DNA from 4 places in the Empedobacter falsenii genome. Region 1 is predicted to be linked to each of the others. Evidence: riboswitches for the same ligand, from Rfam matches in the RefSeq annotation. Region 1 holds a riboswitch; each other region holds the start of a gene.
The links. A riboswitch is a leader RNA that binds a small molecule or an ion and turns the genes downstream of it on or off. The one in region 1 is predicted to bind S-adenosylmethionine.
Positions count from the first base shown of each region.

Region 2: another riboswitch for S-adenosylmethionine. It lies ahead of FH779_RS15755 (TonB-dependent receptor plug domain-containing protein); the one in region 1 lies ahead of FH779_RS08485 (homocysteine S-methyltransferase family protein).
Region 3: another riboswitch for S-adenosylmethionine. It lies ahead of FH779_RS11055 (hypothetical protein); the one in region 1 lies ahead of FH779_RS08485 (homocysteine S-methyltransferase family protein).
Region 4: another riboswitch for S-adenosylmethionine. It lies ahead of FH779_RS11135 (hypothetical protein); the one in region 1 lies ahead of FH779_RS08485 (homocysteine S-methyltransferase family protein).

Region 1 covers NZ_CP040908.1:1,824,007-1,831,645, reverse strand. Annotated here, with positions in the region: gene FH779_RS08490 (homoserine dehydrogenase) at 1-916, opposite strand, end outside; SAM riboswitch class I at 1,043-1,141, opposite strand; SAM riboswitch class I at 1,587-1,685, shown strand; gene FH779_RS08485 (homocysteine S-methyltransferase family protein) at 1,729-2,727, shown strand; gene metH (methionine synthase) at 2,715-5,378, shown strand; gene metF (methylenetetrahydrofolate reductase [NAD(P)H]) at 5,737-6,693, shown strand; gene FH779_RS08470 (hypothetical protein) at 6,754-7,164, opposite strand; gene FH779_RS08465 (hypothetical protein) at 7,130-7,588, opposite strand.
Region 2 covers NZ_CP040908.1:3,373,187-3,380,825, reverse strand. Annotated here, with positions in the region: gene FH779_RS15790 (DinB family protein) at 1-199, shown strand, start outside; gene FH779_RS15785 (GNAT family N-acetyltransferase) at 232-729, shown strand; gene FH779_RS15780 (alpha/beta hydrolase) at 781-1,605, opposite strand; gene FH779_RS15775 (nitroreductase family protein) at 1,726-2,298, opposite strand; gene FH779_RS15770 (hypothetical protein) at 2,371-3,132, shown strand; gene FH779_RS15765 (aminodeoxychorismate synthase component I) at 3,148-4,107, shown strand; gene FH779_RS15760 (aminotransferase class IV) at 4,091-4,690, shown strand; SAM riboswitch class I at 4,749-4,852, shown strand; gene FH779_RS15755 (TonB-dependent receptor plug domain-containing protein) at 4,906-7,293, shown strand; gene FH779_RS15750 (APC family permease) at 7,363-7,639, shown strand, end outside.
Region 3 covers NZ_CP040908.1:2,377,340-2,384,978, forward strand. Annotated here, with positions in the region: gene FH779_RS11035 (TolC family protein) at 1-1,134, shown strand, start outside; gene FH779_RS11040 (HlyD family secretion protein) at 1,139-2,131, shown strand; gene FH779_RS11045 (ABC transporter permease) at 2,138-3,319, shown strand; gene FH779_RS11050 (ABC-F family ATP-binding cassette domain-containing protein) at 3,354-5,243, shown strand; SAM-I-IV-variant riboswitch at 5,312-5,411, shown strand; gene FH779_RS11055 (hypothetical protein) at 5,455-5,706, shown strand; gene FH779_RS11060 (helix-turn-helix domain-containing protein) at 5,759-7,246, opposite strand; gene aceB (malate synthase A) at 7,364-7,639, shown strand, end outside.
Region 4 covers NZ_CP040908.1:2,399,782-2,407,420, forward strand. Annotated here, with positions in the region: gene FH779_RS11130 (alpha/beta fold hydrolase) at 1-262, opposite strand, end outside; SAM-I-IV-variant riboswitch at 1,221-1,315, shown strand; gene FH779_RS11135 (hypothetical protein) at 1,414-1,968, shown strand; gene FH779_RS11140 (PaaI family thioesterase) at 2,017-2,439, shown strand; gene FH779_RS11145 (DUF4269 domain-containing protein) at 2,436-2,966, shown strand; gene FH779_RS11150 (VOC family protein) at 3,055-3,741, shown strand; gene FH779_RS11155 (AEC family transporter) at 3,822-4,736, shown strand; gene FH779_RS11160 (dienelactone hydrolase family protein) at 4,852-5,598, opposite strand; gene FH779_RS11165 (putative signal transducing protein) at 5,679-6,095, shown strand; gene FH779_RS11170 (beta-ketoacyl-ACP synthase III) at 6,155-7,153, opposite strand; gene FH779_RS11175 (helix-turn-helix domain-containing protein) at 7,330-7,639, opposite strand, start outside.

The DNA.
Region 1 (7,639 bases):
CACTCAAAACGGCAGAAGAAGTTGGGAAACGCCCTGCTCCTTTTCCATACAAAAATTGTTCATCCGAAAGCGAACTTCCAATCAAAACACCATTATATTCGTTGTTTACAAGTGCAATTGTTTTATTTAATTCAACAAAAGTTGGTAAAACTGTTGATGTAATTTCACCTGTTTGATGATTAATTTTAGAATTCGCAATCAACTTTATAGTATAATTTTTTTCTTTCGCGTATTTAAAATCTTCCACTTTCAACGAAGTAATTCCTTTTCGAATAACTTGATCAACATCAATCTTTTTACCGAAAGCATGCAACGTAATAATTGCTAATTTACTCGACGCATCAAAACCTTCTACATCAGCCGTTGGATCAGCTTCTGCAAAACCACTTTCTTGCGCTGCTTTTAAGGCATCTTGATACGACTCATTTTCATTTGCCATTTTCGTCAAAATGTAATTTGTTGTTCCATTTACAATTCCAGAAACATAATTCAATAAGTCATTATCAAAATATTCTTCTAAATTTCTAATAATCGGAACTGATCCACAAACAGATGCTTCATAAAGAAAAGAAACATTATTTTTTGCTTGCAAATCCAATAATTCTTTGTGATGATCGGCAATCAATTTTTTATTTGCACTTACCACATGTTTTCCTTTATTGAACGCTTTTATAATGATATCATGCGCCGCATCAGCATCCGAAATTAACTCAACAACAACATTTATTTCATCATCATTTAAAATATCATCCGCATTAGTCGAAAATAATTCAGACGGAGCATTTCTAGGTTTAGAATTATCTTTAATCACAATTTTTTTAATTGCAGCATTCAATTGTGGTTTTTCTTCTAAAACCTTGTAAATTCCTTCTCCTACAACTCCAAATCCGAACAATCCGATATTTATTTTTTTCATGTATTCTTTTGTTTTAATAATTTTTTATCAGAGAAAAGTGAAGAAAAAAAATGGTTCAATCGCATAAAAACAATTGAACCATTTTGAATAAAGAATATTATTGAATGATTGGTTTACAGTAGTTTTTATTCATCTTTCCTATAAGGATGGATTTAGCACCTTGATTTGTTAATCAGGTTGCTAAAGTTTCTTTGGGCCATTTCCCTCCACTTTTCTTGATAAAATGTAAATTTTAATGAACTATTTCTGAGGACAAATTTAGGTGAAAGAATTCTATATATCCAAATTAATTTCATCTTTTTAATTTAATATTTTCCGTAATTAGTAATAAAAACACACAAATTATGAATTTTATTCTATAAATATCAATATGTAAAAATAATTTTCTAAAAAATACAATTAAAAGAAAAAACAAATCTTAATATTTTTTCAAGAAAACCTTTTTATATTAAAAATATTCTAAAAACGATTAGTTTTAACAATTGATTAAAATATTATTTCTTTAAAAATAGCATTTTAAAGAATAATTTTCTAAAATAAATTTCAAAAATGACCTATTAGAGATTTTGAACTATTTCAAACAAAAATTATTTCTATGAACCAAATTCTAAACTCGTTTTTTTCAATCTTGATTTTTTTATTTTCAATACTTTAAATAATTTTGCACATAGCTTTATAAAGAAAGATGGAGGGAATAGGCCCGTTGAAATCTTAGCAACCCAAAGTATAGTTGGGTGCTAAATCCTACTCAAATAGAGAAAGATAAGGACTCACCTCACACTTCTTCCCATAAAGCTTTTAAAATATTTAGAATGAAATTAGACGATATACTAAAAGAGCGTATTGTAATTTTAGATGGTGCGATGGGAACAATGATCCAAAAGCATAATTTACAAGAAGAAGATTATCGTGGAGAACGATTCAAGGATTTTCATACGTCTTTAAAAGGAAATAACGATTTATTGGTTTTAACGCAACCGCAAATTATCAAAGATATACACAGAGAATATTTGGCTGCTGGCGCGGATTTGATCGAAACAAATACGTTCAATGCCAATATTATTTCTATGGTTGATTATGATATGGTTGATTTGGTTGATGAATTAAATTACGAAGCCGTTCGTTTAGCGAAAGAAGCGTGTGAAGAGTTTTCTACGCCAGATAAACCTCGTTTTGTTGTTGGCTCTTTAGGTCCTACGAACAAAACTGCCTCTATTTCGCCACAAGTTAACGATCCAAGTTATCGCGATGTGGATTTTGATTTATTGGCAAATGTTTATTATCGTCAAGCAAAAACAATGTTAGAAGCTGGTGCCGATATTTTACTTGTTGAAACTATTTTTGATACTTTAAATGCAAAAGCTGCATTTTATGGAATTCAAGATGCGATAGAAAAAACAGGTATTAACGTTCCATTAATGGCTTCTGGTACAATTACAGATAAATCTGGACGTACGCTTTCTGGACAAACAACCGAAGCTTTCTTGATTTCATTAGAACATATTGATTTAATTTCAGTTGGATTAAATTGCGCTTTAGGTGCAACAGATTTGATTCCATATTTGGAAGTTTTAGCCGAAAAAGCTCCATTTTATGTGAGCGCATATCCAAATGCTGGTTTACCAAATGCTTTCGGTGGATACGATGAAACTCCTGAAATGATGCGAGATTTTATCAAACCCTTCTTGGATAAAAAATTGGTAAATATTTTAGGTGGATGTTGTGGAACTACACCAGATCATATCAAATTGATGGCAGATTTAGCAAAAGAATACGAACCTCGAAAAATTAATGTAGAATGTCAGGCGTAAAAATTCAACTTTCTGGATTAGAACCTTTAATTGTACGTGAAAATTCAAACTTTGTAAACGTTGGTGAACGTACAAATGTAACTGGTTCTAAAAAATTCTTGCGATTAATCAAAGAAGAAAAATTTGAAGAAGCACTTCAAGTTGCACGTGATCAAGTAGATGGTGGCGCGCAAATTATCGACATCAATATGGATGAAGGAATGCTTGATGGTGTTGCTTCTATGGTGAAATATTTACGTTTGATTGCTTCTGAACCCGATATTTCGAAAGTTCCAATTATGATTGATTCTTCGAAATGGGAAATTATCGAAGCTGGTCTAAAAAATGTTCAAGGTAAAGCGATTGTCAACTCAATCTCTTTAAAAGAAGGCGAAGAATTATTTATTGAACATGCCAAAAAAATTAAGCGTTATGGTGCTGCAACAGTCGTTATGGCGTTTGATGAAAAAGGTCAAGCAGATAATTATGAACGCCGAATAGAAATTGTAAAACGTTCGTATGATATTTTGGTGAATGAAGTAAATTTCAATCCAAGAGATATCATTTTTGATGTGAACATTTTCCCAGTTGCAACAGGAATGGACGAACATCGTCGAAATGCAATCGATTTTTTTGATGCAACTAAATGGATCAAAGAAAATCTTCCACATGCATTAGTTTCGGGTGGAGTTTCGAATGTTTCGTTTTCGTTCCGTGGAAATAATGCAGTTCGTGAAGCGATGCACACAGCGTTTTTATATCACGCCATCAAACACGGAATGGATATGGGAATCGTCAATCCAGAAATGATTGAGATTTATGATGATATTCCAAAAGATTTATTAGAACACGTTGAAGATGTTTTATTGGATCGACGTGATGATGCGACAGAGCGTTTGATTGATTTTGCTGAACATCTAAAAGGTGTTACAAAAGAGAAAAAGAAAGATGATGCTTGGCGTGAGTTACCATTAGAAAAACGTATTGAAATTTCTTTGGTTAAAGGAATTACAGAATTTATTGACGAAGATACTGCCGAAGCTTTAGAAAAAATTGGTTCTCCTTTACGTGTTATTGAAGGTCCTTTGATGGATGGAATGAACGTCGTTGGAGACCTTTTCGGAAGTGGAAAAATGTTCTTGCCTCAAGTAGTTAAATCAGCACGTGTGATGAAAAAATCGGTTGCTTATTTAACACCATTTTTAGAGGAAGAAAAACTTAGAAATAAAACAGATAAAGAACCTTCAAAAATCTTAATGGCGACTGTTAAAGGCGATGTTCACGATATTGGGAAAAATATTGTTTCTGTTGTTTTGAGTTGTAATGGTTTCGAAATAATAGATTTAGGTGTAATGGTTTCTTCTGAAACGATTTTAGATGAAGCGCAAAAAAATAATGTCGATGTGATTGGTCTTTCTGGGTTGATTACCCCTTCGTTAGATGAAATGGTGCATGTTGCTAGAGAAATGAAACGTCTTAATCTTGATATTCCATTGATGATTGGTGGCGCTACGACTTCTAAAGCGCATACAGCTGTTAAAATTGCACCAGAATACGATAAAGCAATTCATGTTTTAGATGCTTCTCGTTCGGTTACAATTTGTCAAAAATTGATTGGAAATCAACAAGCAGAATTACTTACAGAAACAACTACTGATTATACAAAAATTAGAGAAGGTTTCTTGAATCGTGCTGTATCAAAGGAATATCTATCGATTGAAGATGCTCGAAAAAATAAATTAAAAGTTGATTTTGAAGAAAATAAACCTTTTAAACCAAATAAATTAGGTGTTTTTACGCATCAAACAACAGTTTCTGAATTAAGAGATTTTATAGATTGGACTCCATTTTTCAAAACGTGGGATTTACACGGAAAGTTTCCAGCGATTTTAGATGATGAAATTGTTGGAACAAATGCCAAAGAATTATATGTTGATGCATTGTCGATGTTAAATAAAATCGAAACTGAAAATTTAGCAAAACCAAAAGCTGTTTTTGGGCTTTTCAAAGCGAATACGGTAAACGATGACACGATTGAATTGTTTGATGAAAATGATAACAAAATCGAAGAATTCTACACACTTCGTCAACAAGCAAAAAAATCGAAAGAGCAACCAAATATTTCGATTGCTGATTTTATTGCGCCAAAAGATTCAAATATTCAAGATTACATAGGTGCATTTGCTGTGACTGCAGGACAAGAAATTGAAGAGGTTGCCAAAGCTTACGAAACTAATTTAGATGATTACAATTCGATTATGGTAAAAGCAATTGCCGATCGTTTGGCTGAAGCTTATGCAGAATATTTGCATAAATATGTTCGTACAGAAGTTTGGGGTTATGCGAAAGATGAAACTTTATCAAATGACGAATTAATTTCAGAAAAATATAAAGGAATTCGCCCTGCTCCTGGTTATCCTGCGTGTCCTGACCATTTAGAAAAAGAAACGATTTTCAAGATTTTGGATGTAGAGAAAAATGCAGGAATTGAGTTAACAAGTTCGTTGGCGATGTACCCCGTTTCGTCTGTTTCAGGTTATTATTTTGGAAATCCAGAAGCAAAATATTTTGGAATTGGTAAAATAAAAATGGATCAGGTAGAAGATTTTGCACAACGTAAAAATATAGAACTTGATAAAGCTGAACGTTGGTTGAGTCCTAATTTAGCGTAAAAGAAAGCGTTAAGCAAAAATAAATTTTGTCATTCTGAATGAAGGGTAATCGAAATAAAGAATCTTAGATTCCTCGACAAGCTCAGAATGACAAGAAAAGCAAAGTCAGTCTGAACTCGTTTCAGAATTACACAAGTTTGGATGAAATGTAGAAATAAGTTCAGCATGATAACGAACGTAGAACAAAATTAAAAAATGCGTTAGGGATTGCAGTGAAAATCCTTTTTTGATGATTGAGCAAAGTCGAAATGAACAAAAAAGATTGCAACGAAAAGCCCTCCCGAAGGGAACGCCCTTATAAAAGAAATTATATAATCGAAATTCGAGATTCGAACTTCGCTAAACGATGAAATAAAGAATGAAAGTTACCGAACATATAGAACGCGCAAACGGAAAACCGTTGTTTTCTGTGGAAATTTTACCACCTTTGAAAGGGCAAGATGTCAATGCGACGTTCAAAACTTTAGATCCATTAGTTGAGTTAAATCCAGCTTTTATCGATGTAACTTATCATCGTCAAGAGTATATTTACAAACAGAAAGAAAACGGATTGTTGAAGCGATATCAAGTACGAAAACGTCCTGGTACAGTTGCGATTTGCGCTGCGATACAGAATCATTATAAGATAGATGCAATTCCGCATTTGATTTGTGGTGGATTTACAAAAGAGGATACAGAAGATGCATTGATTGATTTGAATTTCTTAGGAATTGATAATCTTTTGGTTTTGCGTGGAGATCCTATTAAATCGGAAAAATCTTTTGTGCCAGAAGTTGGAGGACATGCGCATGCATCGGAATTGATTGAGCAAATTACGGCTTTAAATACTGGAAATTATTTGGATGACGAACTACAAGAGTCTCATGCAATGGATTTTTGTATTGGTGTGGCGGGTTATCCTGAGAAGCATTTCGAATCGCCGAATCTTGCAATGGATTTGTATTATTTGAAAAAGAAAGTGGAATTGGGTGCAGATTATATCGTGACGCAAATGTTTTTCGATAATCAAAAATATTTTGATTTCGTGAAGAAATGTCGCGAAATGGATATTAATATTCCGATTATTCCAGGTATAAAACCTTTAACAACTTTCAATCAACTGACATCGATTCCGCAAAATTTCTATTTGGATTTGCCAGAAGCTTTGGCAATGGAAGTTTTGAAGTCGAAAGATAAGGAACGAATTAAGGAAATCGGGATTGAATGGTGCATTCAACAATGTAAAGAATTGATTGATTTTGGTGTTCCGGGATTACATTTCTATACGATGAGTAATTCGATAAATACAAAAAAAATCGCTGAGGCGGTTTATTAAATAGGAAAAATATGCTATCAAAAATCCGAGCGCTTACTCGGATTTTTGATAAAATAATATTTAATCATATGCTTTTTTTAATGCTTCTTCGATATTTAAAAAAGCTTCATTATTATTAAGATTATTTACTAACATCCATTTTTTAATATATTCTAACCCTTTATAGTTCTTAGTATTAATAATTTTCAGAAAAAAACTACAATCAATAATTTCTTCTTTAATTTCATTATTTTCAGTTATGCGAAATAAATTTAACAGAAAATCACCAGCATATAAAACTGAATCACCGTTAAATCTTGAAGAAATCCAACCTCCAAAACCATGCGGAATTGATTGTATTAATACATATTGATCAAATTCTGACCAATTTAGTACATCAAGACAAAGATCTTCCCAATCATTTTTAGAAAAATCATTTAAATCTTCTTGAATATACTCATTTCCTCCCCCCCATACTCCAAAAATCTCCATCAACATGTGTATTTTTCAATATATAATAATATATATCTTGAATTTTATAATTGTTAGTTTCGCTTTTTGAATGGGTTATATAATTACCTTCCCATTTACTAGAAATTAAATGTTGTAAATCTTTAGATAAAAATGAATAAAGCCTCACAAATATAGGTTGAGTATCATAATCCGTAGTATACATTCTATTTAAACCTTTTATTGTACAATTAATTAGTATTTTTATAGAGTAGTTTTTCCAGCCTGATAAATTATCCTTTAACTTATCAAAATCACTATCTGAAAAATCACTTAAATATTTATATATTTCAATTCCTCCTTTTGCTTCCCAAAAATGTTTATTTTTAAATCTATATTTTTTAATAAAATGGTATAGATTTTCTACAATATCAGTTTTATTTGATTTTAAAAAAAAGTTTAACATATTTTTAAATGATTAATAAAAAACTTAAAATAAAATTTTACAAAATTCAAG
Region 2 (7,639 bases), 1.5 Mb from region 1:
ATTGAAGGAAATGTTGGAAAGTACACCAATGCAGATGTTCAAGGATTATCGTTCGGAAAAACTATCGTATTATCGATCATATAAAACAAGTTTTGGTATGACGTTAGAATCGATTGAAGATGCAATTTTGTACAACAATATTCACGAAGCAATGCATTTGGGCTATATGATGGCGATGAAAAAGAATATTCCTTTTTAAAATCAAACGCAGAATAAAATTTAAAAATTTAGATGTTAACATATAGAGATGCTAAACGAAGAGATTTAGAAAAAATAACAGAAATTTATAATTCGACAATAGCTTCGCGATTAGTGACTGCCGATACAGAACAAGTTTCAGTTGAAAGTAAAGTAAAATGGTTCGAAGAACATTCACCTGAAAAAAGACCACTTTGGGTTGTAGAAAATGAATCGAAAGACATTGTAGGTTGGGTAAGTTTTCAATCTTTTTATGGAAGACCAGCTTATGATGCAACTGTAGAAATTAGCATTTATTTAGATGCTACGCAACGTGGAAAAGGTTTAGGAAAACAAGTGTTGGAATATAGCATTACGAAAGCGCCAGAATTTGGAATCAAAACGATTTTAGGTTTTATTTTTTCGCATAACGAACCGAGCTTGAAATTATTCAAACATTTTTGTTTCGAAGATTGGGGAAATTATCCCAATATTGCAACTTTAGACGGAATAGAAAGAAGTTTAACTATTTTAGGTAAACGAATCGCATAAAAAAAACCTCACTTCATTTGAAGTGAGGTTTTTTGGTTTATTAGATAAATTTTATTTACCAATACTCCAAATCAGTGCTTTTTCTTTAGTTGCTCTGTAAATTGTAACATGTTCTTCTTTCGGTTCTGGAGAATAATTCCATTGTAGATTTGGAAGTTTTTCTTGCGTTAAAATATTCTTCAAATCATCTGTATAAGGCAAAATATCACTTGCTCCAGATCCTGCAAACCATAACTTTTTTTGAGTAGAAGGAAATTTAGCTAAATCATTTTTTGCATTCAATAACATTTTATGATCGTTCCACCAAAGTGAAGGATCAATTGCAATATAATAATCAAACATTTCGGGTTGTTTCAGAAAAGTTTCCATGATAAATAATCCAGCCAACGATTCGCCAATAATTCCTTTTTGGGATTGAGTGCGATACTTTTTCGTGATTTCAGGAAATAATTCATCCTTGATAAAACTTCTAAATTCATTCGAACCACCCACAATATCGGCTATTTTTTTATCTTCTTCGTTTTCGGTTGGCGGACTCAAATCTTTGCGACGTTGTATATTTTCTATTCCAACCAAAATAACTGGTTTTATTTTTTTCGAAATAATCAAACTGTCCAATGTGTTTGCAATATGCGGAAAATCCTCTTTTGTTCCGCCATCTGGCATATACAAAACGAATAATGAATCCTGAGAAGTCGAATATTCTTTTGGAACCCAAACATTAATAATTCGCTTTTCATTCAGAATTTTAGAATCAATTGTAAATGTTTCATGTTTTGGAATAGGGTCGTCGTAAACAACTGGATTAGAGTTTTTGCAAGATGTCAAAAAACTAATAGAGATTACAACTAATAAATAGTTAAAAATCGATTTCATATATTTCATATTAAAGTGTTTTATCAAATATACAAAAATCATAAAGAGTTGATTTTCTATTTAATAAAAAAGACCACTAAAAAATTAGCAGTCTTTCTCAAATTATTTTCTAAAGAGTTTTTAATACTCTAAAAATCTCACTTTATCTTCGATTGGTTGACGAACAGCTTCTGGAGAATCTCCTTCAATTTTTCCCATATAGAAAACTCCAACACATTTTTCGCCTTCTTCCATAGTTGTAAATTCATCAACATTGGCGATAATATTTGCTGGAGAAGACCAATATGCACCAATATTTAAAGCGCTTGCCATTAACCACATATTTTGAACAGCCATAGAAGTAGCAGCTAATTCTTCCCATTCAGGATTTTTTTCTGTGTTGATAAAATTGATTAATACAATTTTATTCGACTTATCACATTTCTCAATTAATGCATTTATTTTTCTGTCGCTCAATTGATCTGTTGGCGTTCCTTGCACATAAACACGCTTTACGTATTCGCGGAAACGGTCTTTTGCAGGTCCTTCTAAAACAACAAAACGCCAAGGTTCTGTTTTTTTATGAGATGGCGCCCAATTTGCTGCCTCAAAAATTTGATTCAATTCTTCGCGCGTAATTTCTTCTTGATTGTATTGCGGAGGAAATATAGAGCGTCTATTTTTTATGATTGATAATAAATCGTTTGCATTCATGTTGTAACAATTATTAATTTTATTCTACTAATCAAGCAAATTTACATTAATTTCAATTAAACCAACGTTAAGATGAAAACATTAGATTACAACAAAATTGAGTATTACAAAAACAATAAATTTCAATTTGATATCGGGAAATATTTCAATCAATCATTAGAACTTTTCCAAAACAATTGGCAACCATTTGTTATTTATGCTCTTGTCGCAGCCATTATTTATATGTTTACTTCGTTCACTGTAATCGGATTGCTTTTTGTGATGTATCCACTTATAATGGGATTTATGATTGGTGCAGAACGTGCCGAAAACAAAATGTCGTTAGAATTGGGTGACTTTTTTGGAGGTTTCAAAAACATAGGAAGCTATTTCCTTTTAACACTTATCGTTATGGGAGTTTCGCTTGTCGTTTTGTCGCCTTATATTATTTTTTCTTTTTTACCACTTATGTTTAATGATCCCGAAAATGTAAACCCAGCATTGATGATTGGTTCATCACTTTTTGGGATGTTATACATCTTCGTGGCGATGGTATTTTTAATGTTCTTACAAGCGTGTATTTATCTGGCTCCGTATCTTATTCACTACGGAAATATGAATGCTATCGACGCAATGAAAACTTCTTATGCAATCGTAAAAAAGAATTTTTGGTGGATGGTTTTAATGGCGATTGTGGTTAGTCTGGTTGCTTCAATTGGTGCTATTGCTTGTTATGTAGGTGCTCTTGCAACGTATCCATTTGCTTATATTATGGTGTATTTTATGTTAAAAGATATGATTTTGACGGATGATGAAAAATCAGAAATTGATCTACTTGGTACAAATCAAGAATAATATTAATTTTATCGAATGTTAGCAAAGCATTCGATTTTTACGAAAATGAATGAATTGGGAGCTGCAAAAGTTCCCTTTTTTTTTATGATCGATTTTTTGAAAGAAAATGGAGAAGTAATTCCGTTAAATGAATTACCTGATGAGATAAAATTTGAAATAGATTCGCCAAAAAAAGAATCTTTTCAGAAAGATTTTAAATTCAATAAATTCCCGATTTCCTTTGACGAATATTTGCCAAAATTCAATTATGTTCACGATAATCTTTTGTTTGGAAATTCATATTTAACGAATTTAACTCTTCCAACAAAAATCGAAACGAATTTGACTTTAGACGAAATTTTTCAGTTTTCTGAAGCAAAATATAAATTGAAATATAAAGACGAATTTGTTTGTTTTTCTCCCGAACGTTTTGTGAAAATTGAAGATCAAAAAATCTTTTCAAATCCAATGAAAGGAACTATTGATGCTTCGATTCCAAATGCAAAACAACTCATTTTAAATGATGAAAAAGAAGCTGCCGAACATGCTACAATTGTCGATTTAATTAGAAATGATTTGAGTCTTGTTTCAGAAAATGTTGAGGTGACAAATTATCGATATATCGATGAGGTGAAGACAAATGATGCAACACTTTTGCAAGTAAGCTCTGAGATAAAAGGTGATTTGAACGATGATTATTACCAAAACTTAGGAACGATTTTCGATCAACTTATACCTGCTGGTTCTATTTGTGGTGCGCCCAAAAAGAAAACCGTCGAAATTATTTTAGAAGCCGAAAAGTATCATCGAAATTTTTATACAGGTGTTTTCGGCATTTTTGATGGCGAAAATCTTGATAGTGCTGTGATGATTCGTTTCATTGAAAATAATCAAGGTGAAATGTTTTTCAAGAGTGGAGGAGGAATAACGGCAAAAAGCAAAGCGAAAGCAGAATACGAAGAATTAATTCAGAAAGTATATGTTCCAATTTATTGAATCGATTTGTTGTGTGAATAAACAACTTCGAAATTTAGAATTTCATCAAGCGAGATTTGATCGGACAAGAAATGATAATTTTACTGAAATCAATCCGATTTTATTGAACGAAATTATTAAGTTTCCAACAGATTTAACGGATGAAAAATATAAAGTTAGAATTGTTTATGATCGAGAAATTCAAACGGTAGAATTTCAACCGTATCAAATCAAATCAATTGAAAGTATTCAACTTTTTGAGATCGAAAATAAAATTGATTATTCCTACAAATATTTAGATCGTTGGTTTTTTGATGAATATTTAAAAGAATCAAAAACAGATGATTTGGTGTTGATAAAATCAAATTATATTACCGATTGTATTTATTCGAATATTGTTTTTTTTGACGGTTCTCAATGGACCACGCCACGAAGTTTTTTGTTGAAAGGAACAATGAGAGAAGCTTTGTTGCAATCAGGCGAAATCATTCAGAAAAATATAAAGGTTTCAGATCTAGTTAATTTCAAATCGTTCAAACGAATCAATGCAATGATGAATTTGAACGAAAGTCAAGAGTTAGATATTTCATTGTTAATTCAATAACTCTATAAAATTGATAGAGTATTATTTGCATTTTCATTTTTTAACATTACCTTTGCATAACTTATCAAGAAAGGTGGAGGGATTGGCCCTGTGAAACCTTAGCAACCAGATGACTTATAATCTAAGGTGCTAAATCCAACCTATTAGAGGGAAAGATGAGTAAAAGTATTTCACTTTTATCTGTTGGTTTCTTGAAAGTTTTATGAAAATTAAAAATGAAAAGAAACAAATTTTTACTTGCTTCATTCGCATTTATTTGCGCATCTACACTTTTCGCTCAAGAAGTTGAAAAGGAGGAAACAAATCTTAACGAGGTTATTTTAATCGGTGGTCGTACATCAGAAAGAACGGTGGTTAATTCGTCAGTTCCTGTCGATATTATCGATGTTGAGAAATTGAAAACGTCTTCTCCTCAATTGAGTGTGAATGATATTTTGAATGTGGTTATTCCTTCTTTTAATTCGGTTCGTCAATCATCTGCCGATGGAACGGAGCATATCGATCCTGTGACGTTGCGTGGAATGGGGCCAGATCAGGTTTTGGTTTTGATTAATGGAAAACGTCGTCACACAACTTCGTTGGTGAATTACCAAAATACGGTAGGGAATGGTTCTGTAGGAACAGATTTAGGCGCAATTCCGATTTCAGCGATTGATAAAATTGAAGTTTTACGTGATGGTGCAGCTGCGCAATATGGTTCTGATGCGATTGCGGGGGTTGTAAATATTGTTTTGAAATCTAAACCAGGTGGTGACGCGTCTTTAACGTATGGTCAGACTTCTCGAAATGATGGAGAAACATACAATTTTAACGGAAGTTATGGAACGAAATTAGGACAATCAGGTTCAATTGTTTTTTCGGCGGTTGTAAGTGAGCGCAAGAAAACGAATCGTTCAAAAGATCATAATTTAGATATTTTTGGAGATAATTTCGCATACGATTTTGCAGATGATCCAGATGCAGCAAGAGCTGCGGATGATGCTAAAATTGCTGCTTTAGGACTTTCGAGAAAAGATTTTAGATTTCAAATTGGAGATGCGGCAATCAAAAATCAACAATTTTTTGTAAATGCTGAAACGGCGATTAATGATCGATTAGATTTTTATTCATTTGGAGGAGTTTCTTTACGTCAAGGAAATGGATTTGGTTTTAGAAGATTACCAAGCGAATTGTCTGAAGATGCGTTAAAAATTTATCCAAATGGTTTTCAAGCTACCTTAAAATCTAATGTAAATGATTATTCAAATTCGACAGGATTACGTTATTCATATGATGGATGGAAAGTTGAATTGAGTAATACTTTTGGTTTAAATTCATTCAAATATGATTTAGAAAATTCAATTAATCAATCATTAGGCTTAAATTCTCCAACCGATTTTTACGCAGGGAAACATCAATTTTTGCAAAATACAGTCAATTTAGATTTTTCGAAACGAATCAATCAAAATGTTAGTTTAGCGTTTGGAGGAGAATATCGTTTTGAACAATATAAAATCGAAGCTGGAGATGAAGCTTCTTACTCAGGTTCTGGATCTGAATCTTTTGTAGGATTTTCTCCATTGAATGCTGTAAAAGGTGATCGTCATTCAGTTGCGGCTTATGTAGATGGAGAATTGAAATTTGGAGATTTTACAGCTGATTTAGCTGGACGATTCGAAAATTACTCAGATTTTGGAAGTACAATCAATGGAAAATTAGCGATGCGATATGAATACGCAAAAGGATATTCGGTTCGTGGAGCAATTTCGACAGGATTTAGAGCGCCTTCTTTGCAACAAAAATACTTCAGTAATTCATATACTGATTTATTCTTGAATGATAATGGTGATCAAGTTTTGGTAACAAAAGGAATTATCCGAAATGAGTCTGAATTGTCGAAAGAAATTGGTTTGGATAAATTGAAAGAAGAAAAATCAATCAATGCAAGTTTAGGTTTAACATTTCGTCCAACTTCAAAATTATTTATCACATTGGATGGATATTTTATAAAAGTTGATGACCGAATTGTTTTGACTTCTGATATTACAGATCCTGCTTTAGAAAAATATAATGTAGCGACAGCGCGTATTTTTACGAATGCAATTGATACTGAAACCAAAGGTTTGGATTTAGTAATTTCCTATGATACTCGTTTAGGTCGAGGAAAATTGAATGCAAGTTTATCAGGAAATATCAATGAAACAAAGATTGTCGGTTATCATTTTCCAACAGCTTTGACAATTCCAACAGAAGAATTTTTTGGTCCTGATCAAGTCAATATTATCGAATCATTAAGCCCAAAAACAAAAGCAACTTTAGGATTGAATTATGCAATTTCTGGATTCAATTTTATGGTACGTAACACGTATTTTGGAAAAGTGACTAAAGATGGATATCCTTGGGGAAGTATCCAAGAGCACACGGGAAAAGTGGTGACGGATGCTTCGATTGGTTATGATATTACAAAGAATTTCAACTTTACAATTGGTGCAAATAATTTGTTTGATGTTTTCCCAGACAAACAAGTTTACGAAAATTCTTATTATGGAGTTTTTCCGTATGCGCCGGTGCAAATGGGGATGACAGGAGCGTATTATTTTGCGCGCGCAAGTTTTAAATTTTAATCAATAATAAAATATTCTAAGTGTCAATTTTAATGTAAATTCAAACATTCAATTGGCACTTTTTTGTGTATGGCACATTCAAAAATTGGTTGGAAAACCGCAGCAGCTTTAGTGATTTCGAATATGATCGGAACAGGTGTTTTTACCAGTTTGGGTTATCAAATTTCTGATCTAAAAAATACAACTTCTATCTTATTATTGTGGTTAATAGGAGGATTTTTAGCGTTGATTGGCGCATTTATTTATTCGGAATTAGCGTCAAAATTTAAACAATCAGGAGGAGATTATATTTATTTATCTCGGACATTTCATCCCGTTTTTGGTTATTTATCAAGTTGGATTTCTT
Region 3 (7,639 bases), 550 kb from region 1:
ATTCCAACCAAATCAATCGATATTTTGTCCGCAGAATTGTTTTCGGGTAATCAAAAATTCAATACCTCAGCAGGATTATTTACTGTCGGAATTAACGCTACTCAAATTATATTTTCGGGATTACAAATTCCAAATGCTTTGAATGCTATTCAGGAAAAAAGTACTGCTTTAGATTATTTGAAAGAAGCTGAAAAAGAAACTATAACCAAAGATATCTTACAAACCTATGATCAATTGATGTTATTGGTCAAAGTAGAAGAATTAATTTCAAATTCTGCAAAACGCTTGGATAAAGAGCATCTTAAAGTTCAAAAGGCAATTCAAAATGGTTTAGCTATTCCATACGATCGTGAAAAAATAAAATTAGCAATGTTAGAGTTAGAAGCTCGACAAGTAGAACTGAATGGTAATCGACAATTACTGTACAAAAAATTAGAAACCTTGACGCATCTGTCTGAACAAGATCTTCAACAAATTCAATACGAACTAGCGCCAATTGACATTCTTGCTTCAAGTTATACTTTAGAAAATAAAAAAGAGTTAAAAGCACTTGAACACTCTGTAAAAGCTTACGAATTTTTATATCAAAAAGAAAAAGGATCGCATTTACCACAAGTTTTTGCATTCGCGAACACCAATTATACGTCAATTTTTGGAAGTCGTTTTAAGCTAAAAGATGTTGATTTTTTGGGTGATGTTAATTTGAAAATGAACCAATTTTCGATGTTTCCTAATATTTTGATTGGAGTTGGCGCAAAGTGGGAATTGTTTGATGGCAGACAACACAAGAATAAATTAGCGCAAGCGAAAACAGACATTTTAATAAATGAAAACAAGTTGAAAGATTCGCAAGAAAAATTGAATTTATTGTTAAGTAAAAACAAAATTGATTACGAAACTTCTACTGAAAAATTGAAAGTAAATAATCAACAAAATACCATTGCAACAAATAATTTAGAAATCGCTTCAAGACGATTTCAAGAAGGATTAATAGATGTAACCGAACGTTTGGCTGCCGAAAATGATTATTACAAAGCCAATTTAGGTTATTATGCTCAAATCTTGGATCAACGCTCTAAAACCTACGAATTACTTCAAACTTCTGGAGAATTATTTAATCAATTATCAAATTAAAATCATGAAAAATACACTATACTATATTTTTGCTTTAAGCGGATTAATACTTTTTACAAATTGTAAATCATCTGACAAGGAAAATAAAAAAGAAGAGCAAACTATTTTTCAAGGTAAAATTGAGCGCGATCAAATTAGCGTTGTAACAAAAATTCCAGGAAAAATAGATCAAATATTAGTTCACGAAGGTGATGAAGTAAAAAAAGGACAAACGCTTTTTATCTTACAATTACCAGAAGTTGATGCGAAGAAAAGTCAAGCAAAAGGTGCTGTAAATTCTGCCGAAGCTCAATACGAAATGGCTAAAAAAGGTGCTACAGATAATCAATTGAAACAATTGCGTGCAAAAGTTGCTGGCTTGAAAGAGCAATTAGATTATGCAGAAAAATCAAATCATAGACTAAAAAATATGCTTCGAGATAGTCTTGTCCCACAACAAAGTTATGATGAAGTTTATGCTAAATATCAAGGTGCTAAAAATCAATATTTAGCTGCAAAAGCGGAATTAGCTGATGCCGAAAATGGAGCGCGTGTAGAACAACAACAAATGGCTTTGGGACAAAAAGAGCGTGCTTTGGGAGCTTTGCAAGAAGTTGATGTTGCTGAGGCGGAAAGACACATCAAAGCACCACAAGACATGACGGTTGAAACAATTAATCTGAAAGTTGGAGAATTAGCTTTGGCTGGATATTCTATTGCAAATGGGATTTTGGAAGAAACTACATTTTTTAGATTTACAATTCCTGAGAATAAAATCGGACAATTGCAAAAAAATCAAATCGTCAATTTAAAAGTTCCTTATAAAAATAATATGGTTTTGAAAGGTAAAATTGTTTCGATAAAAGTTCTTAATTCATATGCAAATATTTCAACTGCCTATCCTGATATCGATCAACAACAATCCCAATATGAAGTAAAAGTTGTTCCTGTTGACTATAAACAAGCTGCTCAACTATTGACAAAAGCAAATGTAGTTTTAGATCTTAATGCTAAATAAATTCTGATGAAAACGATTTTTCATTTAATTATACGAGAATTCAAACTTTTCTTCAAGAATCCTGTTTTACCAATTTTATTCTTGGGAGCACCTATTATGTATGGTGTTCTAATCGGAAATGTTTATAAAAAAGGGAATGTAACCGATTTACCAATTATTGTTGTTGACGAAGATCATACGACGACAAGTCAGAAAATTATTCAGATGTTAGATGAAAATGAATCGGTGAAAGTTGCTGAAGTTTTACCTTCAACATTTGATTCTAAGAATAAAGCTTTAGCAATCGGAGCTGAAGTTGTGGTTGTTATTCCTCGAAACTTTCAATCTGATGTACAGCAAAAAAAATTACCCGAAATCGCTTATTTTGTAGATGCTTCAAACACGTTAACTTCTAATACAGCAGCAATCGCAATTACGACAGTTCTAACAACAATGAAAGCCGGAATTTCAATAGAAACAGCTAGAAAACAAGGCGTTCCTGAATATATTGCTACACAAAGCTACGAACCATTCAAATCAACGATGATTCGCCAAAATATCAGAAGTGGAAACTACTTATATTTTATGCTTCCAGGTGTTTTATTAACCGTATTACAACAGGTTTTATTATTAGGTTTAGCACTTTCATTTGCTTCAGAATTTGAGAATAGGACATTTAATGAATTGATCTCAAAATCATCCAATCCATTTACCATTTTATTCGTCAAAACTTTTCCTTATTTATTTATGTCAGTATTTATATATATGCTGTATTATTGGTTCGGAATGTTTTATGACATGAAATTAGAAACCGAATTTTGGCCATTCTTTACGTCTTCTCTTGCATTTATTTTAGCCGTTTGTTTTTTGGGTTTTTTAGTCAGTATTCTTCTTCCAAGCCAACTAAAAGCAACCGAAGTTTTGATGGTTGTTGCAACACCAAGTTTCATTTTAAGTGGATTTACATGGCCTTTAAGTCAAATGCCAAAATGGATTCAAGCAATTGCAGATTGCATTCCATTAACACATTATTTGAAAATATTCCGAATACTTTTCATCGAAAAAGGCGATCCTGCGTTAATTCAACCACATTTAAATAATCTAATTGTAATAGGAAGTATTTGCTTTGTCTTATCTTTGGCCATTCTAATCGTTAAAATAAGAAAAGCTAAACAATCGATGAAACAAATCGAAACAGAAAAGATTTAGCATCTTTTTTAACTTACAAAACAGATAATAAACCATGAATTTTCTTACAGTTGAAAATCTAACCAAATCATATGGAATCCGAACTTTATTTGAAAATGTAAATTTTCATGTAAATGAAGGAGACCAAATCGCATTCGTAGCAAAAAACGGAAGTGGAAAATCTACTTTACTTAAAATTTTAGCTGGATTAGAAACGGCTGATTCTGGCGAAGTTCGTCCAAATAAAGGTGTTAAAATCTTAATGTTAGATCAAAGTGATGATTTTGACGAAAATTTAAAAAGTGAAGAATATATTTTCAATCATTCGAATGAAGTTTTAGATATTGTTCGACAATATGAAAACATGATCGAAAATGATCCAACAAATCCTGATTTAATTGATTTAATGGGAAAAATGGATGTTTTAGATGCATGGAAAGTTGAACCAACAATCAAGGAAATTTTATCAAAATTGAAAATTGATTTCTTGGATCAAAAAATTGGAAAACTTTCTGGTGGTCAGCGCAAACGTATTTCTTTAGCAAAATTTTTGATTGATTTAAGTTTCGAAACTGGATATGTTCTTTTGATTTTAGATGAGCCTACCAACCATTTGGATATTGAAATGGTAGAATGGCTTGAATATTTCTTGAACAAAGAAAACAAAACATTGATTTTGGTTACGCACGATCGTTATTTCTTAGATGCAATTTGTACCAAAATTCTCGAAATGGAGGACAAAACATTGTATGTACATTCGGGAAATTACGAAACTTATATCACGAATAAAGCATTGCGTATCGAAAATCAAAATGCGACAATTGACAAAGCGAAAAACCTTTATCGTAAAGAGATTGAATGGATGCGTCGTCAACCGCAAGCACGTACAACAAAGTCTAAATCTCGTATTGATGCGTTTTATGATACTGAAAAAGTGGCTAAACATAAAATTGTCGATCAACAAGTAAAATTAGAGATGGTGATGACGCGTTTGGGTCAAAAAATCATTGAGATGGAACATGTCTCGAAAGCATTTGGTCAAAAGAAAATTTTAGATGATTTCTCTTATATTTTCGCTCGTGGTGGAAAAATTGGTTTAGTCGGAAAAAATGGTGTTGGAAAAACCACTTTCTTGAAAATGTTAGAAGGAATCGAAACGATGGATTCTGGAACAATTGAACGTGGAGAAACCTTAAATATTGGACATTTTAAACAAGATGGGATAGAATTTAAAGGCGACGAACGTGTCATTGAGTTTGTGAAAGATATTGCAGATTTTTTCCCTCTTTCTAATGGAAAAGAAATGCGTGCAGAACAGTTCTTAGAAATGTTTTTATTTACGCCAGAACAACAACATACTTTTATCTCAAAGTTGAGTGGTGGAGAGAAAAAACGTCTGCAATTATTGGCAATTTTGTATAAAAATCCTAACTTTTTGATTCTTGATGAGCCAACAAACGATTTAGATTTACCTACTTTAACGGTTCTTGAAAGTTTCTTAGAAGAATATCAAGGTTGTTTATTAGTTGTTTCCCACGATAGATATTTTATGGATAAAGTGGTCGATGAATTAATGATTTTTGAAGGCGAAGGAAAAATTTCTCGTTATATGGGAACATATACAGAATATCACATCGAGAATAAAAACAAGCCCATAACTGAAGATAAAAAGGTTGAAAAAGAAATCGTTATTCAGGAAAAAGTTGAATCGAAAGAGAAAAATGCAGAGACAAAACCAAAAAAATTATCGTTTAAAGAACAACGAGAATTAGAAGAAATCAATAAATCTTTACCAATTCTTGAAGCCAAAAAAGAAGAATTAACGAATTTACTTTCCGACCCAAATTTAGGTTATGACAAAATCGCAACTATTGGAGATGAACTACAAAAAATTGTAGACGAATTAGAAGAAAAAGAATTTCGTTGGTTAGAATTAAGCGAATAAAAATATTGAAAAGGAACTTTTTTTGAGTTCCTTTTTTTGTTTTAAAAATTTATTTGTACATTTATTCTATCAATCATCAGGAGTTTCTGAAAAATCAGAACACCAACCGAGCCAAAACCGCGCTACGGTGGTATAGAATGAGGGCAAACGCCAAAATAAAAGGTTATTCTCTACTCTATCCTGTTGTTTTTATCATTAAAAAATTAAAACAATGGAAAATCTAAAAAATGAATTTGTCGTATTATTCCGTGAATTAACTGACAACGAATTAGTCGATCGCTTTAATCAAAATGTAGGAAATAGTTCCTGGAATTCTGCCAGAAGATGTTATGTCAAAACATTATTTGACGAATTACAATACCGTAATTTTGATTGCGCAACCATAGAAAGAGGAAACACATTTTCGCTTCAACATTATGTAGTATTAATTGAAAATAGATTAGAATATTTAGATCAAACATAAAAAAAAGGAAAACTTGTTTCAAGTTTTCCTTTATATTTTATGGTAGACAATATTACTTACTCTGCTCTTTTATAAAATCATTAATCGTAACATTTAATCGCTTATTTCGGATATCTTTTTCAAAACGAATTGGTTCTGCAACACGTTCTGCACAATCTTTCATCCCGCAATTTTCGCATGTAACCGCAACTTCTTTTACAGGAATTGATGGGTCATTCATAAATTTAATTTTACGTTGTGCTGATTTGTACAACACACCTATCGTTACGCTTCTTAAATAATTTGGATTGAATGGATCTTTCGTTGCTGAAGAAATTACATAATATTTTTGATTATTATTGAACGGATACAAAGAAATTTGTGCAGAAATCTCATGATGATCATCTTGATGCTTTTCCAATTCTTTCAAAACATTTAACGAAACCCAACGACGACAATAATGCTCATCCGTTTCATTTGCTTGTGGCGACTGTTGTTGATTAAGGTGAAGTTCTTTCGTTAATTTATATGAATTTGAGCCAACTTTTGCTGACAAACGCAAGAAAAACAAATCACGAATATTAAAATGTTTGGGTAACAAATTTGTCATTCGTTGATAAACCGTCTCAGGAGATTCGGTATATTTTCCAAGAATTTCTTGAAATTTAGACAAATCATGATGCTCTATAGCAAACAAATTCTGCATATCCTTCAACAATTTTTCTTCTGGTAACAACAACGCTCCAGCAAAATAAGATGCATAAAAATTGTTTAACAATTGATCAAAATTATCGAAACTTGCCCACGAAAATGTATACAAACGTTCCTTCAAATCAAGGTAATTATAGCCTAATTCTTTCGCTAAAATAAATCGTTTTTGATCATTGTCAGAATTGATATTGATATACAAAAGTTTTTTCTCTTTGATAAAAATAGAACGCAATTTCGCTAAATCCTTCCCTCCTAAAGAAGTGAAATCTTCATAAAGAATGGTATAATTATATTCCTCTTTCAGAATTTCCTCCATCGTTTCATTTTTCACAAAATCTTCTGATTCAATCAAATATTCTTGTAAAAAACTTTTTGCTGATTTTTCAATTTCAGGAAAATAATTATCATTTGCTTCCTGAAAAGACCTCAACGAAGCCAAGAAAAAACTTTCGCGCGTAAGATTATAATTATTACCTATTTCAATCAACGTAGAAATAAACGCATTTACCTTCATTGGGGCGTTAGAAATGATCTCAATTAAATCTCTTTCTTCAATTCCGAAGAGTTCCAAAGGAATTTCTTGCAATAAATTTGATTGTAGAATCTCAGCGACTGGTGCTAAATTTTTATCTAATTTTAAGGAAACTATCTCATCGTAAGGAATTTCCAACGCTTCGGCAAGAGCAACAATTTTATCAGTTTTTGGATATTTTTTACCTTTTTCGATCTCATTCAAATACGACTTCGAAAGTCCAGTTAACTTAGATAACTTAAACAATGACAAATCTTTAGCCGTTCTAACTTGTTTTAGTTTTAACCCAAAAATTAATTTAATGTATTCTTCTTGCATAATTTTTTCAAAAATATTTGGTAAATGTAAACGAATTTTTATAATTTAGCGAACGTTCGCTGGAAGTAAAATTCCGCTCGAATAACCAAAACCAAAATTACAACAAAAACACAAAAAATGGATACTATTACAAGTGAATTAAAATTATCGCAGAATAAGCTGGATAGTTATCCAGATGTTTTGACAACCGAAGCGGTTAAATTTTTAACAGCTTTACACAAAAATTTCAATGAAAGACGTTTAGAACTTTTAGCGAATCGACAAGAAAGACAAATCTTTTTTGATTTGGGGAATTTTCCAACTTTTTTGTCAGAAACAAAGGAAATCAGAAATGGTGATTGGACAGCAGCTCCAATTCCAGCTGATTTACAAGACAGACGCGTTGAAATAACT
Region 4 (7,639 bases), 580 kb from region 1:
TTATGGTTTGGGAAACGCCATTTCCAGGAATATCTATACAGATTACCGTATACTCATTAAGATCAATTGCTTTGTTTTTCCCCATGACCCCATCCCAATGATAGGTACAATCTGAATCTCCGTGTAAGGAATGGTTAATCAAAATGACTGGAGCTGTTCCTAATGGAAGTCCAAAAAGTTGAAATGTTACCGAAACATTGTTTAAGATTGTGTTGTCCTCTAAGGGCCAAACTGGGATCGTTAATTGTTGTAAACTTTGCATTGTTTTTAATTTTATATTGGTAATTGTTGTTTTTGTTCAAAAAAAATCCCCATCGAAACTCGACGGGGAAACATAAAATATATTAAAAAATAAAATCTCTTTTTAGTATACATGACTTTCCCACGTCTGGATATTCCAAACCTGTTTGCGAATCGACATATATAAGCACGTAAACTTCATTTTTTAATTACTTTGTTATCCAAATGTATAAAATATTTTTCGGCAAACAATTAATTTTTTCTTAATTATTTGTAAAATTTTCTAAATCTCTATTTATAATAGCGAATTCGAAATATCTCTTGTTGAGAAAGCTTAGATTCTTCATTCCGCTAAAGCTCCATTCTGAATGACAATATGTAAAAAATATCTCCTTGAGGAGATTATAGAGGTGTTTTCTTAATGAGAAGCTGAAATAAATTCAACTTAACAATCTTTATTTTATTAGTTATAGCCTATTCTATAATTTGAATAAAAATTCGTCAATTCGAGTGATTTTTAGAAATGTAATGAATAAAAATTGTATCGAGAATAGAATTTTATCTTTTAAAACCTTATTCTCGATACAAAATTCTAAAAGAATTTCACTCGAATTGACGGTTTATATTGATAAAATTATCAGAATACATAACGGGTTCGTTACATTCTTTTTTATACAGAAGTATAAAAGTCTTGTCACCCTAAACTCATTTTAGGGTCACATCTAATTCAGAACATAAAAATTACAACCACATAGAGACATAGGTTTAACAATGTTGATGAATAGAGATAAATTGAAAAATGAATAAGTGAACTAGTATTACTATATATCTATATGGTAGAATATAAAAAAACAAATCAAGTAATTATTCAAAACTTTCTTCTCGAAACAAAATCCTATTTAGAATATTATTCTAAATAATCTTTTTAAAATAAAATTATTAGAATAGATTACTAGATATTCAATTTTTTATGTAGTTTTACACAGTATTTCGAATCGTAGAAAACGATACCAACCGAGAGGAGTCTCCACGGTGGTAAAACAATACGGGAGTTCATCCAAAAACAACGAAAAATCCCCTATTATCGAAATACAATAATTGTTTTATTTTAACTATTTATTGTATGTCACAAAACATTTCTGAGCTTAATTTAGCTCCTATATCAGATGAAAATTGGTCGATTTTATCAACCAACAATTACCTATTACAGTTCCTGCGCTAAAAGATCATATTGTCGAAGAATTCAAGAGAAGAGGTTTGGATTATCGTCATCTATACAATGTAAAAACAGATGAATTGAATATCAAACTTCCGCTTAGTTTGATTGATGGTTGCTTGTTCGAGCGTAATATTCCCAAACCGCCTTTGGTAGGTAATTTCTACGCTGTTGTACATAGATTGAGAAATTTTTTGCAACATAGCAAAGAATTGAACGGAAAACGTCTTAAAACGTTTCATTATATCTTCGATCAACTTTATTTACCTTATGAATTGATTGATATTATTTCGGAAGATGATGTCAAAAATCTAACTGAAGATGATGTATTTATTACCTTCAAAAACTCGAAACAACATTTCCCGAACGATAAGATTATCAATAAAATTCCGAAAAATAATTTATTGATTACCGTCGACAAAGGGAATTATTACCGCGGTTTGGATAAAGTAATTTTGTCGCATCAAAATACAATTATCAGAGAAGAAAACTTGAATAACGTAACTGCATAACTGAAATTGCTTTCGACAAATCTCTATATTTGTTGAAAGCAATTTTATATGACGTCAGAAAAAAGAGAATTAGTAGAAGCAAGTTTTAATCGTTCGGAAACCTTAAAATTTTATAACGCATCACTTATCGAATGCGAAACAGACTATGTTTCGATTAAGATTCCGAAACAAGAAATGATGACACGTAAACACGGAATGTTTAATGGTGCTATGATTGCTTCTTTGGTTGATGTTTCATCTGGTTATGCTGCTGTTTCTCACTATGACGACGATTGTTATGTGGTAACAGTTGAGTTAAAAGTGAATTATTTACGACCTGCTTTGGGTGATTATTTACTATCAAAAGCCTATGTGATAAAAGGCGGAAAAAAGATAAGCACCATACGCACAGAGATTTTTGTGGTTAACGAAACAACGAACAAAGAAACGCATGCTGCTACTTCTTTGGTAACTATGATGAGAATAAAATGATGCAAAATTTTCTTACCATTGATTATTTAGAACACGGAAATGAAATACAACACAATGTGTTTCATTTGTTGCGCAATCATCAAATTTTAGAAAAACTTGACACATACAAACCTATTGTAGTAGGTACAATTCCGATTGAAATCAATATTGAAAATAGTGACATTGATATTATTGGTGAAACATCTAATTTTGAAAAGGCCACAAATCATTTAACAGAGAATTTTTCTCATTATATTGAATTCAAAATAGATCAATTAATAAACAATAACGAAACTTGTTTGACGTGTAATTTTAGAATTGATACGTTTGAAATTGAGATTTATTTAGAGAATAAGATTCCAACCGAACAAAATGCCTATCGACATATGCTCATTGAGGCGAAACTACTTGAAAAATTTGACGAGTCATTCAAAAACAAAATCATCGAACTTAAAAAGAATGGTTACAAAACTGAACCTGCTTTTGCAAAAGTTCTTGAGTTAAAAGGTAATCCATATCTCGCCTTATTGGAGTATGAAGTAGATTAAACAGTTTTCTTATAACGCGATTAATTAAATCAATTCAACTTGTTACTTTCTTCTTTTTTGTTGATTTACTTTTATAAAAAATAACAAAATGAAAATAAGAGAATTACAATTATATACAAACGAGTTAGAAAAAACGAAATCATTTTATACGACTATTTTAGCTTTTGAGTTAATTGAAGAAAACGAAAATCAGTTTAGTTTACAAGTTGGTTGGACAAGATTAACTTTTATAAAATCGAACGAAGAACATATTTATCATTTCAGTTTTTTAGTTTGTAAAAATCAATTCGAAAAGGCATTTAATTGGATACAAAATAAAACTAAAATCCTAAACACCGATGCTGATCAACATATTGCAAACTTCGAAAATTGGAATGCACAATCTTTTTATTTCTATGATGGAGCTAGAAATCTTGCTGAGATGATTACACATTATAATTTAGCTTATGAGAACGATGTAGAATTTGATCAACATTCTATTTTAGGAATTTCTGAAATTGGTTTACCTACAACTGATATTGAAGCTACCAATCTGGTATTAGAAGAGAAAACAACATCTAAATTCTGGAAAGGAGATTTTGAAACTTTTGGTACTAATGGTTCAGATGAAGGGAAAATATTATTACCAAATTACTTTATTAAAACAACTTGGTTTCCTACAACTGATACAATAACTCCTACTCCATTTACAGCTATTTTGGAAAATGAAAATCATTATTCAAAAGTAATTTTCAATAATAATAAATTAAATATATCTAATCTTGCCATTTTATAAAAAATAAGCATTGAATAAAAAGTGATATCTTAAGGGTAAAAAAAAATGGGATTGTAACTTTGCATTCCAAATATCTAAAAATGGTAAACTTTATATTAATCGCAGTCTGTATAATCGCCGGAATGGTGTTTAAAGCAACAAAATCTATACATCCTGATGCTCATAAAGGGATCAATACATGGATTTTATATTTGGCTTTACCAGCAGTCTCGTTTAAGTATTTACAAAAAGTAGAATGGTCGCAAGAGATGCTATTTCCTATCTTTTCGACTGTCATTATAGCCGTTGGAAGTTTGTTTTATATGAAATTCTACAGCAAAGCAAAAGGGTATTCGGAGCGTTCGAGAAGAACATTAGAATTGGCAAGCGGCTATAGCAATACATCTTTTATTGGTTTCCCTTTGATCTCAGCATTTTATGGAGAAAAGTATTTGAGTATTGCTATTATTTGTGATCAAACCATGTTTTTATGCTTGTCAACCATCGGAATAGTTTCTGCGTTAAAAGGCGGAAGTAATGGATCTGGAGCAATAGATTCTAAATTTATCTTGAAACGATTATTTACTTTCCCACCATTTTTGGGTTGTATTAGTGCATTGATTTTATCTCAATTTATCGACTTATCTCCTGCCGAACCATTCTTCGACAAATTAGCTGCAACCGTAGGTCCATTGGCTTTATTTTCGGTTGGATTGCAATTAAAGTTTAATGGTTGGAGAAAATTATGGTCACAAATTTCGATGTCTATGGTTTACAAATTAATGATTGCGCCTGCAGTTGTAATGCTTTTAGCCATCGTAATTGGAATAAAAGGTGATGTGGCTAAAATCTCTATTTTTGAAGCTGCAATGCCTACATTAGTGACATCGAGTATTATTGCGGAACAATTTAAACTCAACACCAAACTAACCAATTTGACTATTGGTATCAGTATTATTGTAGGCTTTTTTACAGCTGCTTTTTGGTATGAAATGATACAATTGTTTATTCAGTAGATTTACATATTACAGTTTTTATTAAAATTGTATCGAGAATTAAGATAAATTTTATCTTCTAAAACCTTATTCTCGATACAAAACTCTAAAAAGAATCTCACTCGAATTGACGGTTTTATTTCAATACTTCTTCTAAAAACAATAATGTATGTTTCCAAGCTCTATCTGCCATTAATTTATTGTAATCAGGTGATTCTGGATTGGTAAACGTGTGTTTTGAATTTGCGTAAGTAATCATTTGCCAATCTGTTTTTCCTTCGTTCATTTCAATTACTAAATTCGAAATATCTTCGGGTTTTACAGATTCATCTTCAGCAGGATGTTCAATCAAAACTTTTGTTTTAAGAGGAATATTTTTTCGAGCCAAATCTTTTGCTAATCCACCATGAATAGAAACAACGCCAACAACAGCTAATTGTGCACGAGCAGCTTCTAATGCGCCTGTTCCTCCAAAACAATAACCAATTACAGCAATTTTACTTGGATCTGCACCAGCTTTGATTAACTCTTTCAACGCCAAATCAATTCGTTTTTGATAAGCTGCATAATCAGACTTGTATTTTCCTGCTATTTTGGCCGCTTCCGCATTATCTTTCGGATTGTTTCCTTCTCCATAAATATCTGCAACAAACGCAATATAGCCTTCTTTTGCTAAATCTATTGCAGCTTGTTTTGCTTCGTTATCAGCTCCTTTCCAAGCCGGTAAAATCAAAACTCCTGGACTTTTCTTTGTTGTGTTATCAGTTACTAAACCGTTCAATTTTTGCGAACCATCTTTATAAGCAACTTGTTTTAGGTTTTGCGCATGTGTCGTATTCATCATCAATACAATTAAAAATAAACATTGAATTACATTTTTCATCTACTAAAAAATTTAAGACATTAAGATAAAAAGAACTAATTTTATATCGGATATTGAATTGAATATTTAACACAATTAGCATGGAACTTATTACATTAAAAACATTTGAAAGCCCTATTGAAGCACATATTTTACGTTCGAAATTAGAAAGTGAACAAATTGATGCTTTTGTTTTTGATGAACATTCGGTTGGGATGAATCAGTTTTTATCGAATGCAATTGGTGGTGTGAAAGTAAAAATTAAGAAAGAAGATACTGATCGTGCCATGAAAGTTTTAGAAGAAATTGATGCTTCAAATTACACCAATGATTTGGATGAAATTCTTGTTTGTCCAAAATGTGGAAGCAATGAGTATTACAGCAATTACAAGTCAATGAAAGGTGGAAAAGGCTTACTTTCTTTATTATCTTCTATCATATTTTGGGTCTACCCTATTTACTACAAAAACGTGTTCAAATGTAAGAAGTGTGGTGAAGAATTTAATGGTTTACAATAAAAAAAAGAACGACAAGAAATTGCCGTTCTTTATGAACAAAAATATATGATTTTTATTGATTAAATTGTCCAACGCAATAAGCTTGCACCCCAAGAGAAACCTGCGCCAAAGGCTGTCAACATCAATAAATCTCCTTTCTTTAATTTTGATGTATTTTCCCAAATACATAACGGAATCGTCGCTGCAATTGTGTTTCCGTAATTCTCAATATTGATTAAAGTTTTACCTTCTTCAATATTAATTTCATTACCAACAGCGTCAATAATTCGTTTATTTGCTTGATGCGGAACCAACCAATTTACATCTTCTACAGAAAAATCGTTGCGTTTCAAAACATTGACACACGTATCACTCATCGATTGAATTGCATTTTTGAATACAATTTTCCCATCTTGTCTAATGTAACGTTTTTCATCAACCAACAACTGTGAACTCGCTGGATACAGAGAACCACCTCCTTCTATATTCAAGAATTCTTTTCCTGTTCCGTTACTCTGTAACAAAGCGTCTAAAATTCCTTCTTCGTTTGTAGGCTCTAACCAAACTACTCCAGCTCCATCTCCAAACAAAATATTTGTCGAACGATCTTTGATGTCTACATACGCGCTGATTTTATCAGCACCAATTACCAAAACATTTTTGTAACGTCTGCTTTCAATCAACGAAGCGCCCATGTCCAACGCGTACAAAAATCCAGAACAAGCTGCATTCATATCAAATGCCCAAACATTCTCTATTCCTAACTTTTCGCATACAATATTCGCTGTAGCAGGCATCAACATATCTGGTGTAGAAGTCGCAACAATCAACGCATCAACATCTTTGATGTCTTTTTTGTATGTATCAATTAAATTCTGAATTGCACTAACCGCCATATCAGAAGTCGCTAAACCTTCCTCTAAAATACGACGTTCTTTAATTCCCGTTCTTTTTACAATCCATTCATCAGAAGTGTCTGTAATCTTTTCTAAATCGGAATTAGTTCGTTTATTCTCTGGCACATAACCACCGATTGCTGAAATATGTGCAAATATTTTTTTTGTAAAATCTACCACCATAAAATTCTTTTCATTCAAATTTCATGTATCGATTATCTACTAAAAGACGCATCAATTAAAATTTGAGCAACAAAGGTCTATCCAATTTAACAAATTAGTTAGCGAAATAAACGTAATAATATGTCAAAAAGACGTTTTTAGAAAGTTTTCACATTTGCATTGATTTACATCAATTATTAGTTAGAAGCGATGAAAGTTGTTGGTGAAACACCTGCATAATTTTTGAAAAATTTACTAAAAACTGAGGTGTCTATAAAATTTAATTCTGTCACAACATCAGAAACACTATATTTTGGGTTCTTTAGCAAGACCTTTGCTTCTAAGACAATGGCTTCGGCAATGATTTGTTTAGGCGATTTATTAAAGACTTCAACGATAATTTTGGTTAAATGCTTACGACTAATAAACATTTCATCTGCATAAAACTGTACATTACGCTGACGACGAAAATGAGTTGAAACTAAATACAAAAACTGTTTAGCTAAT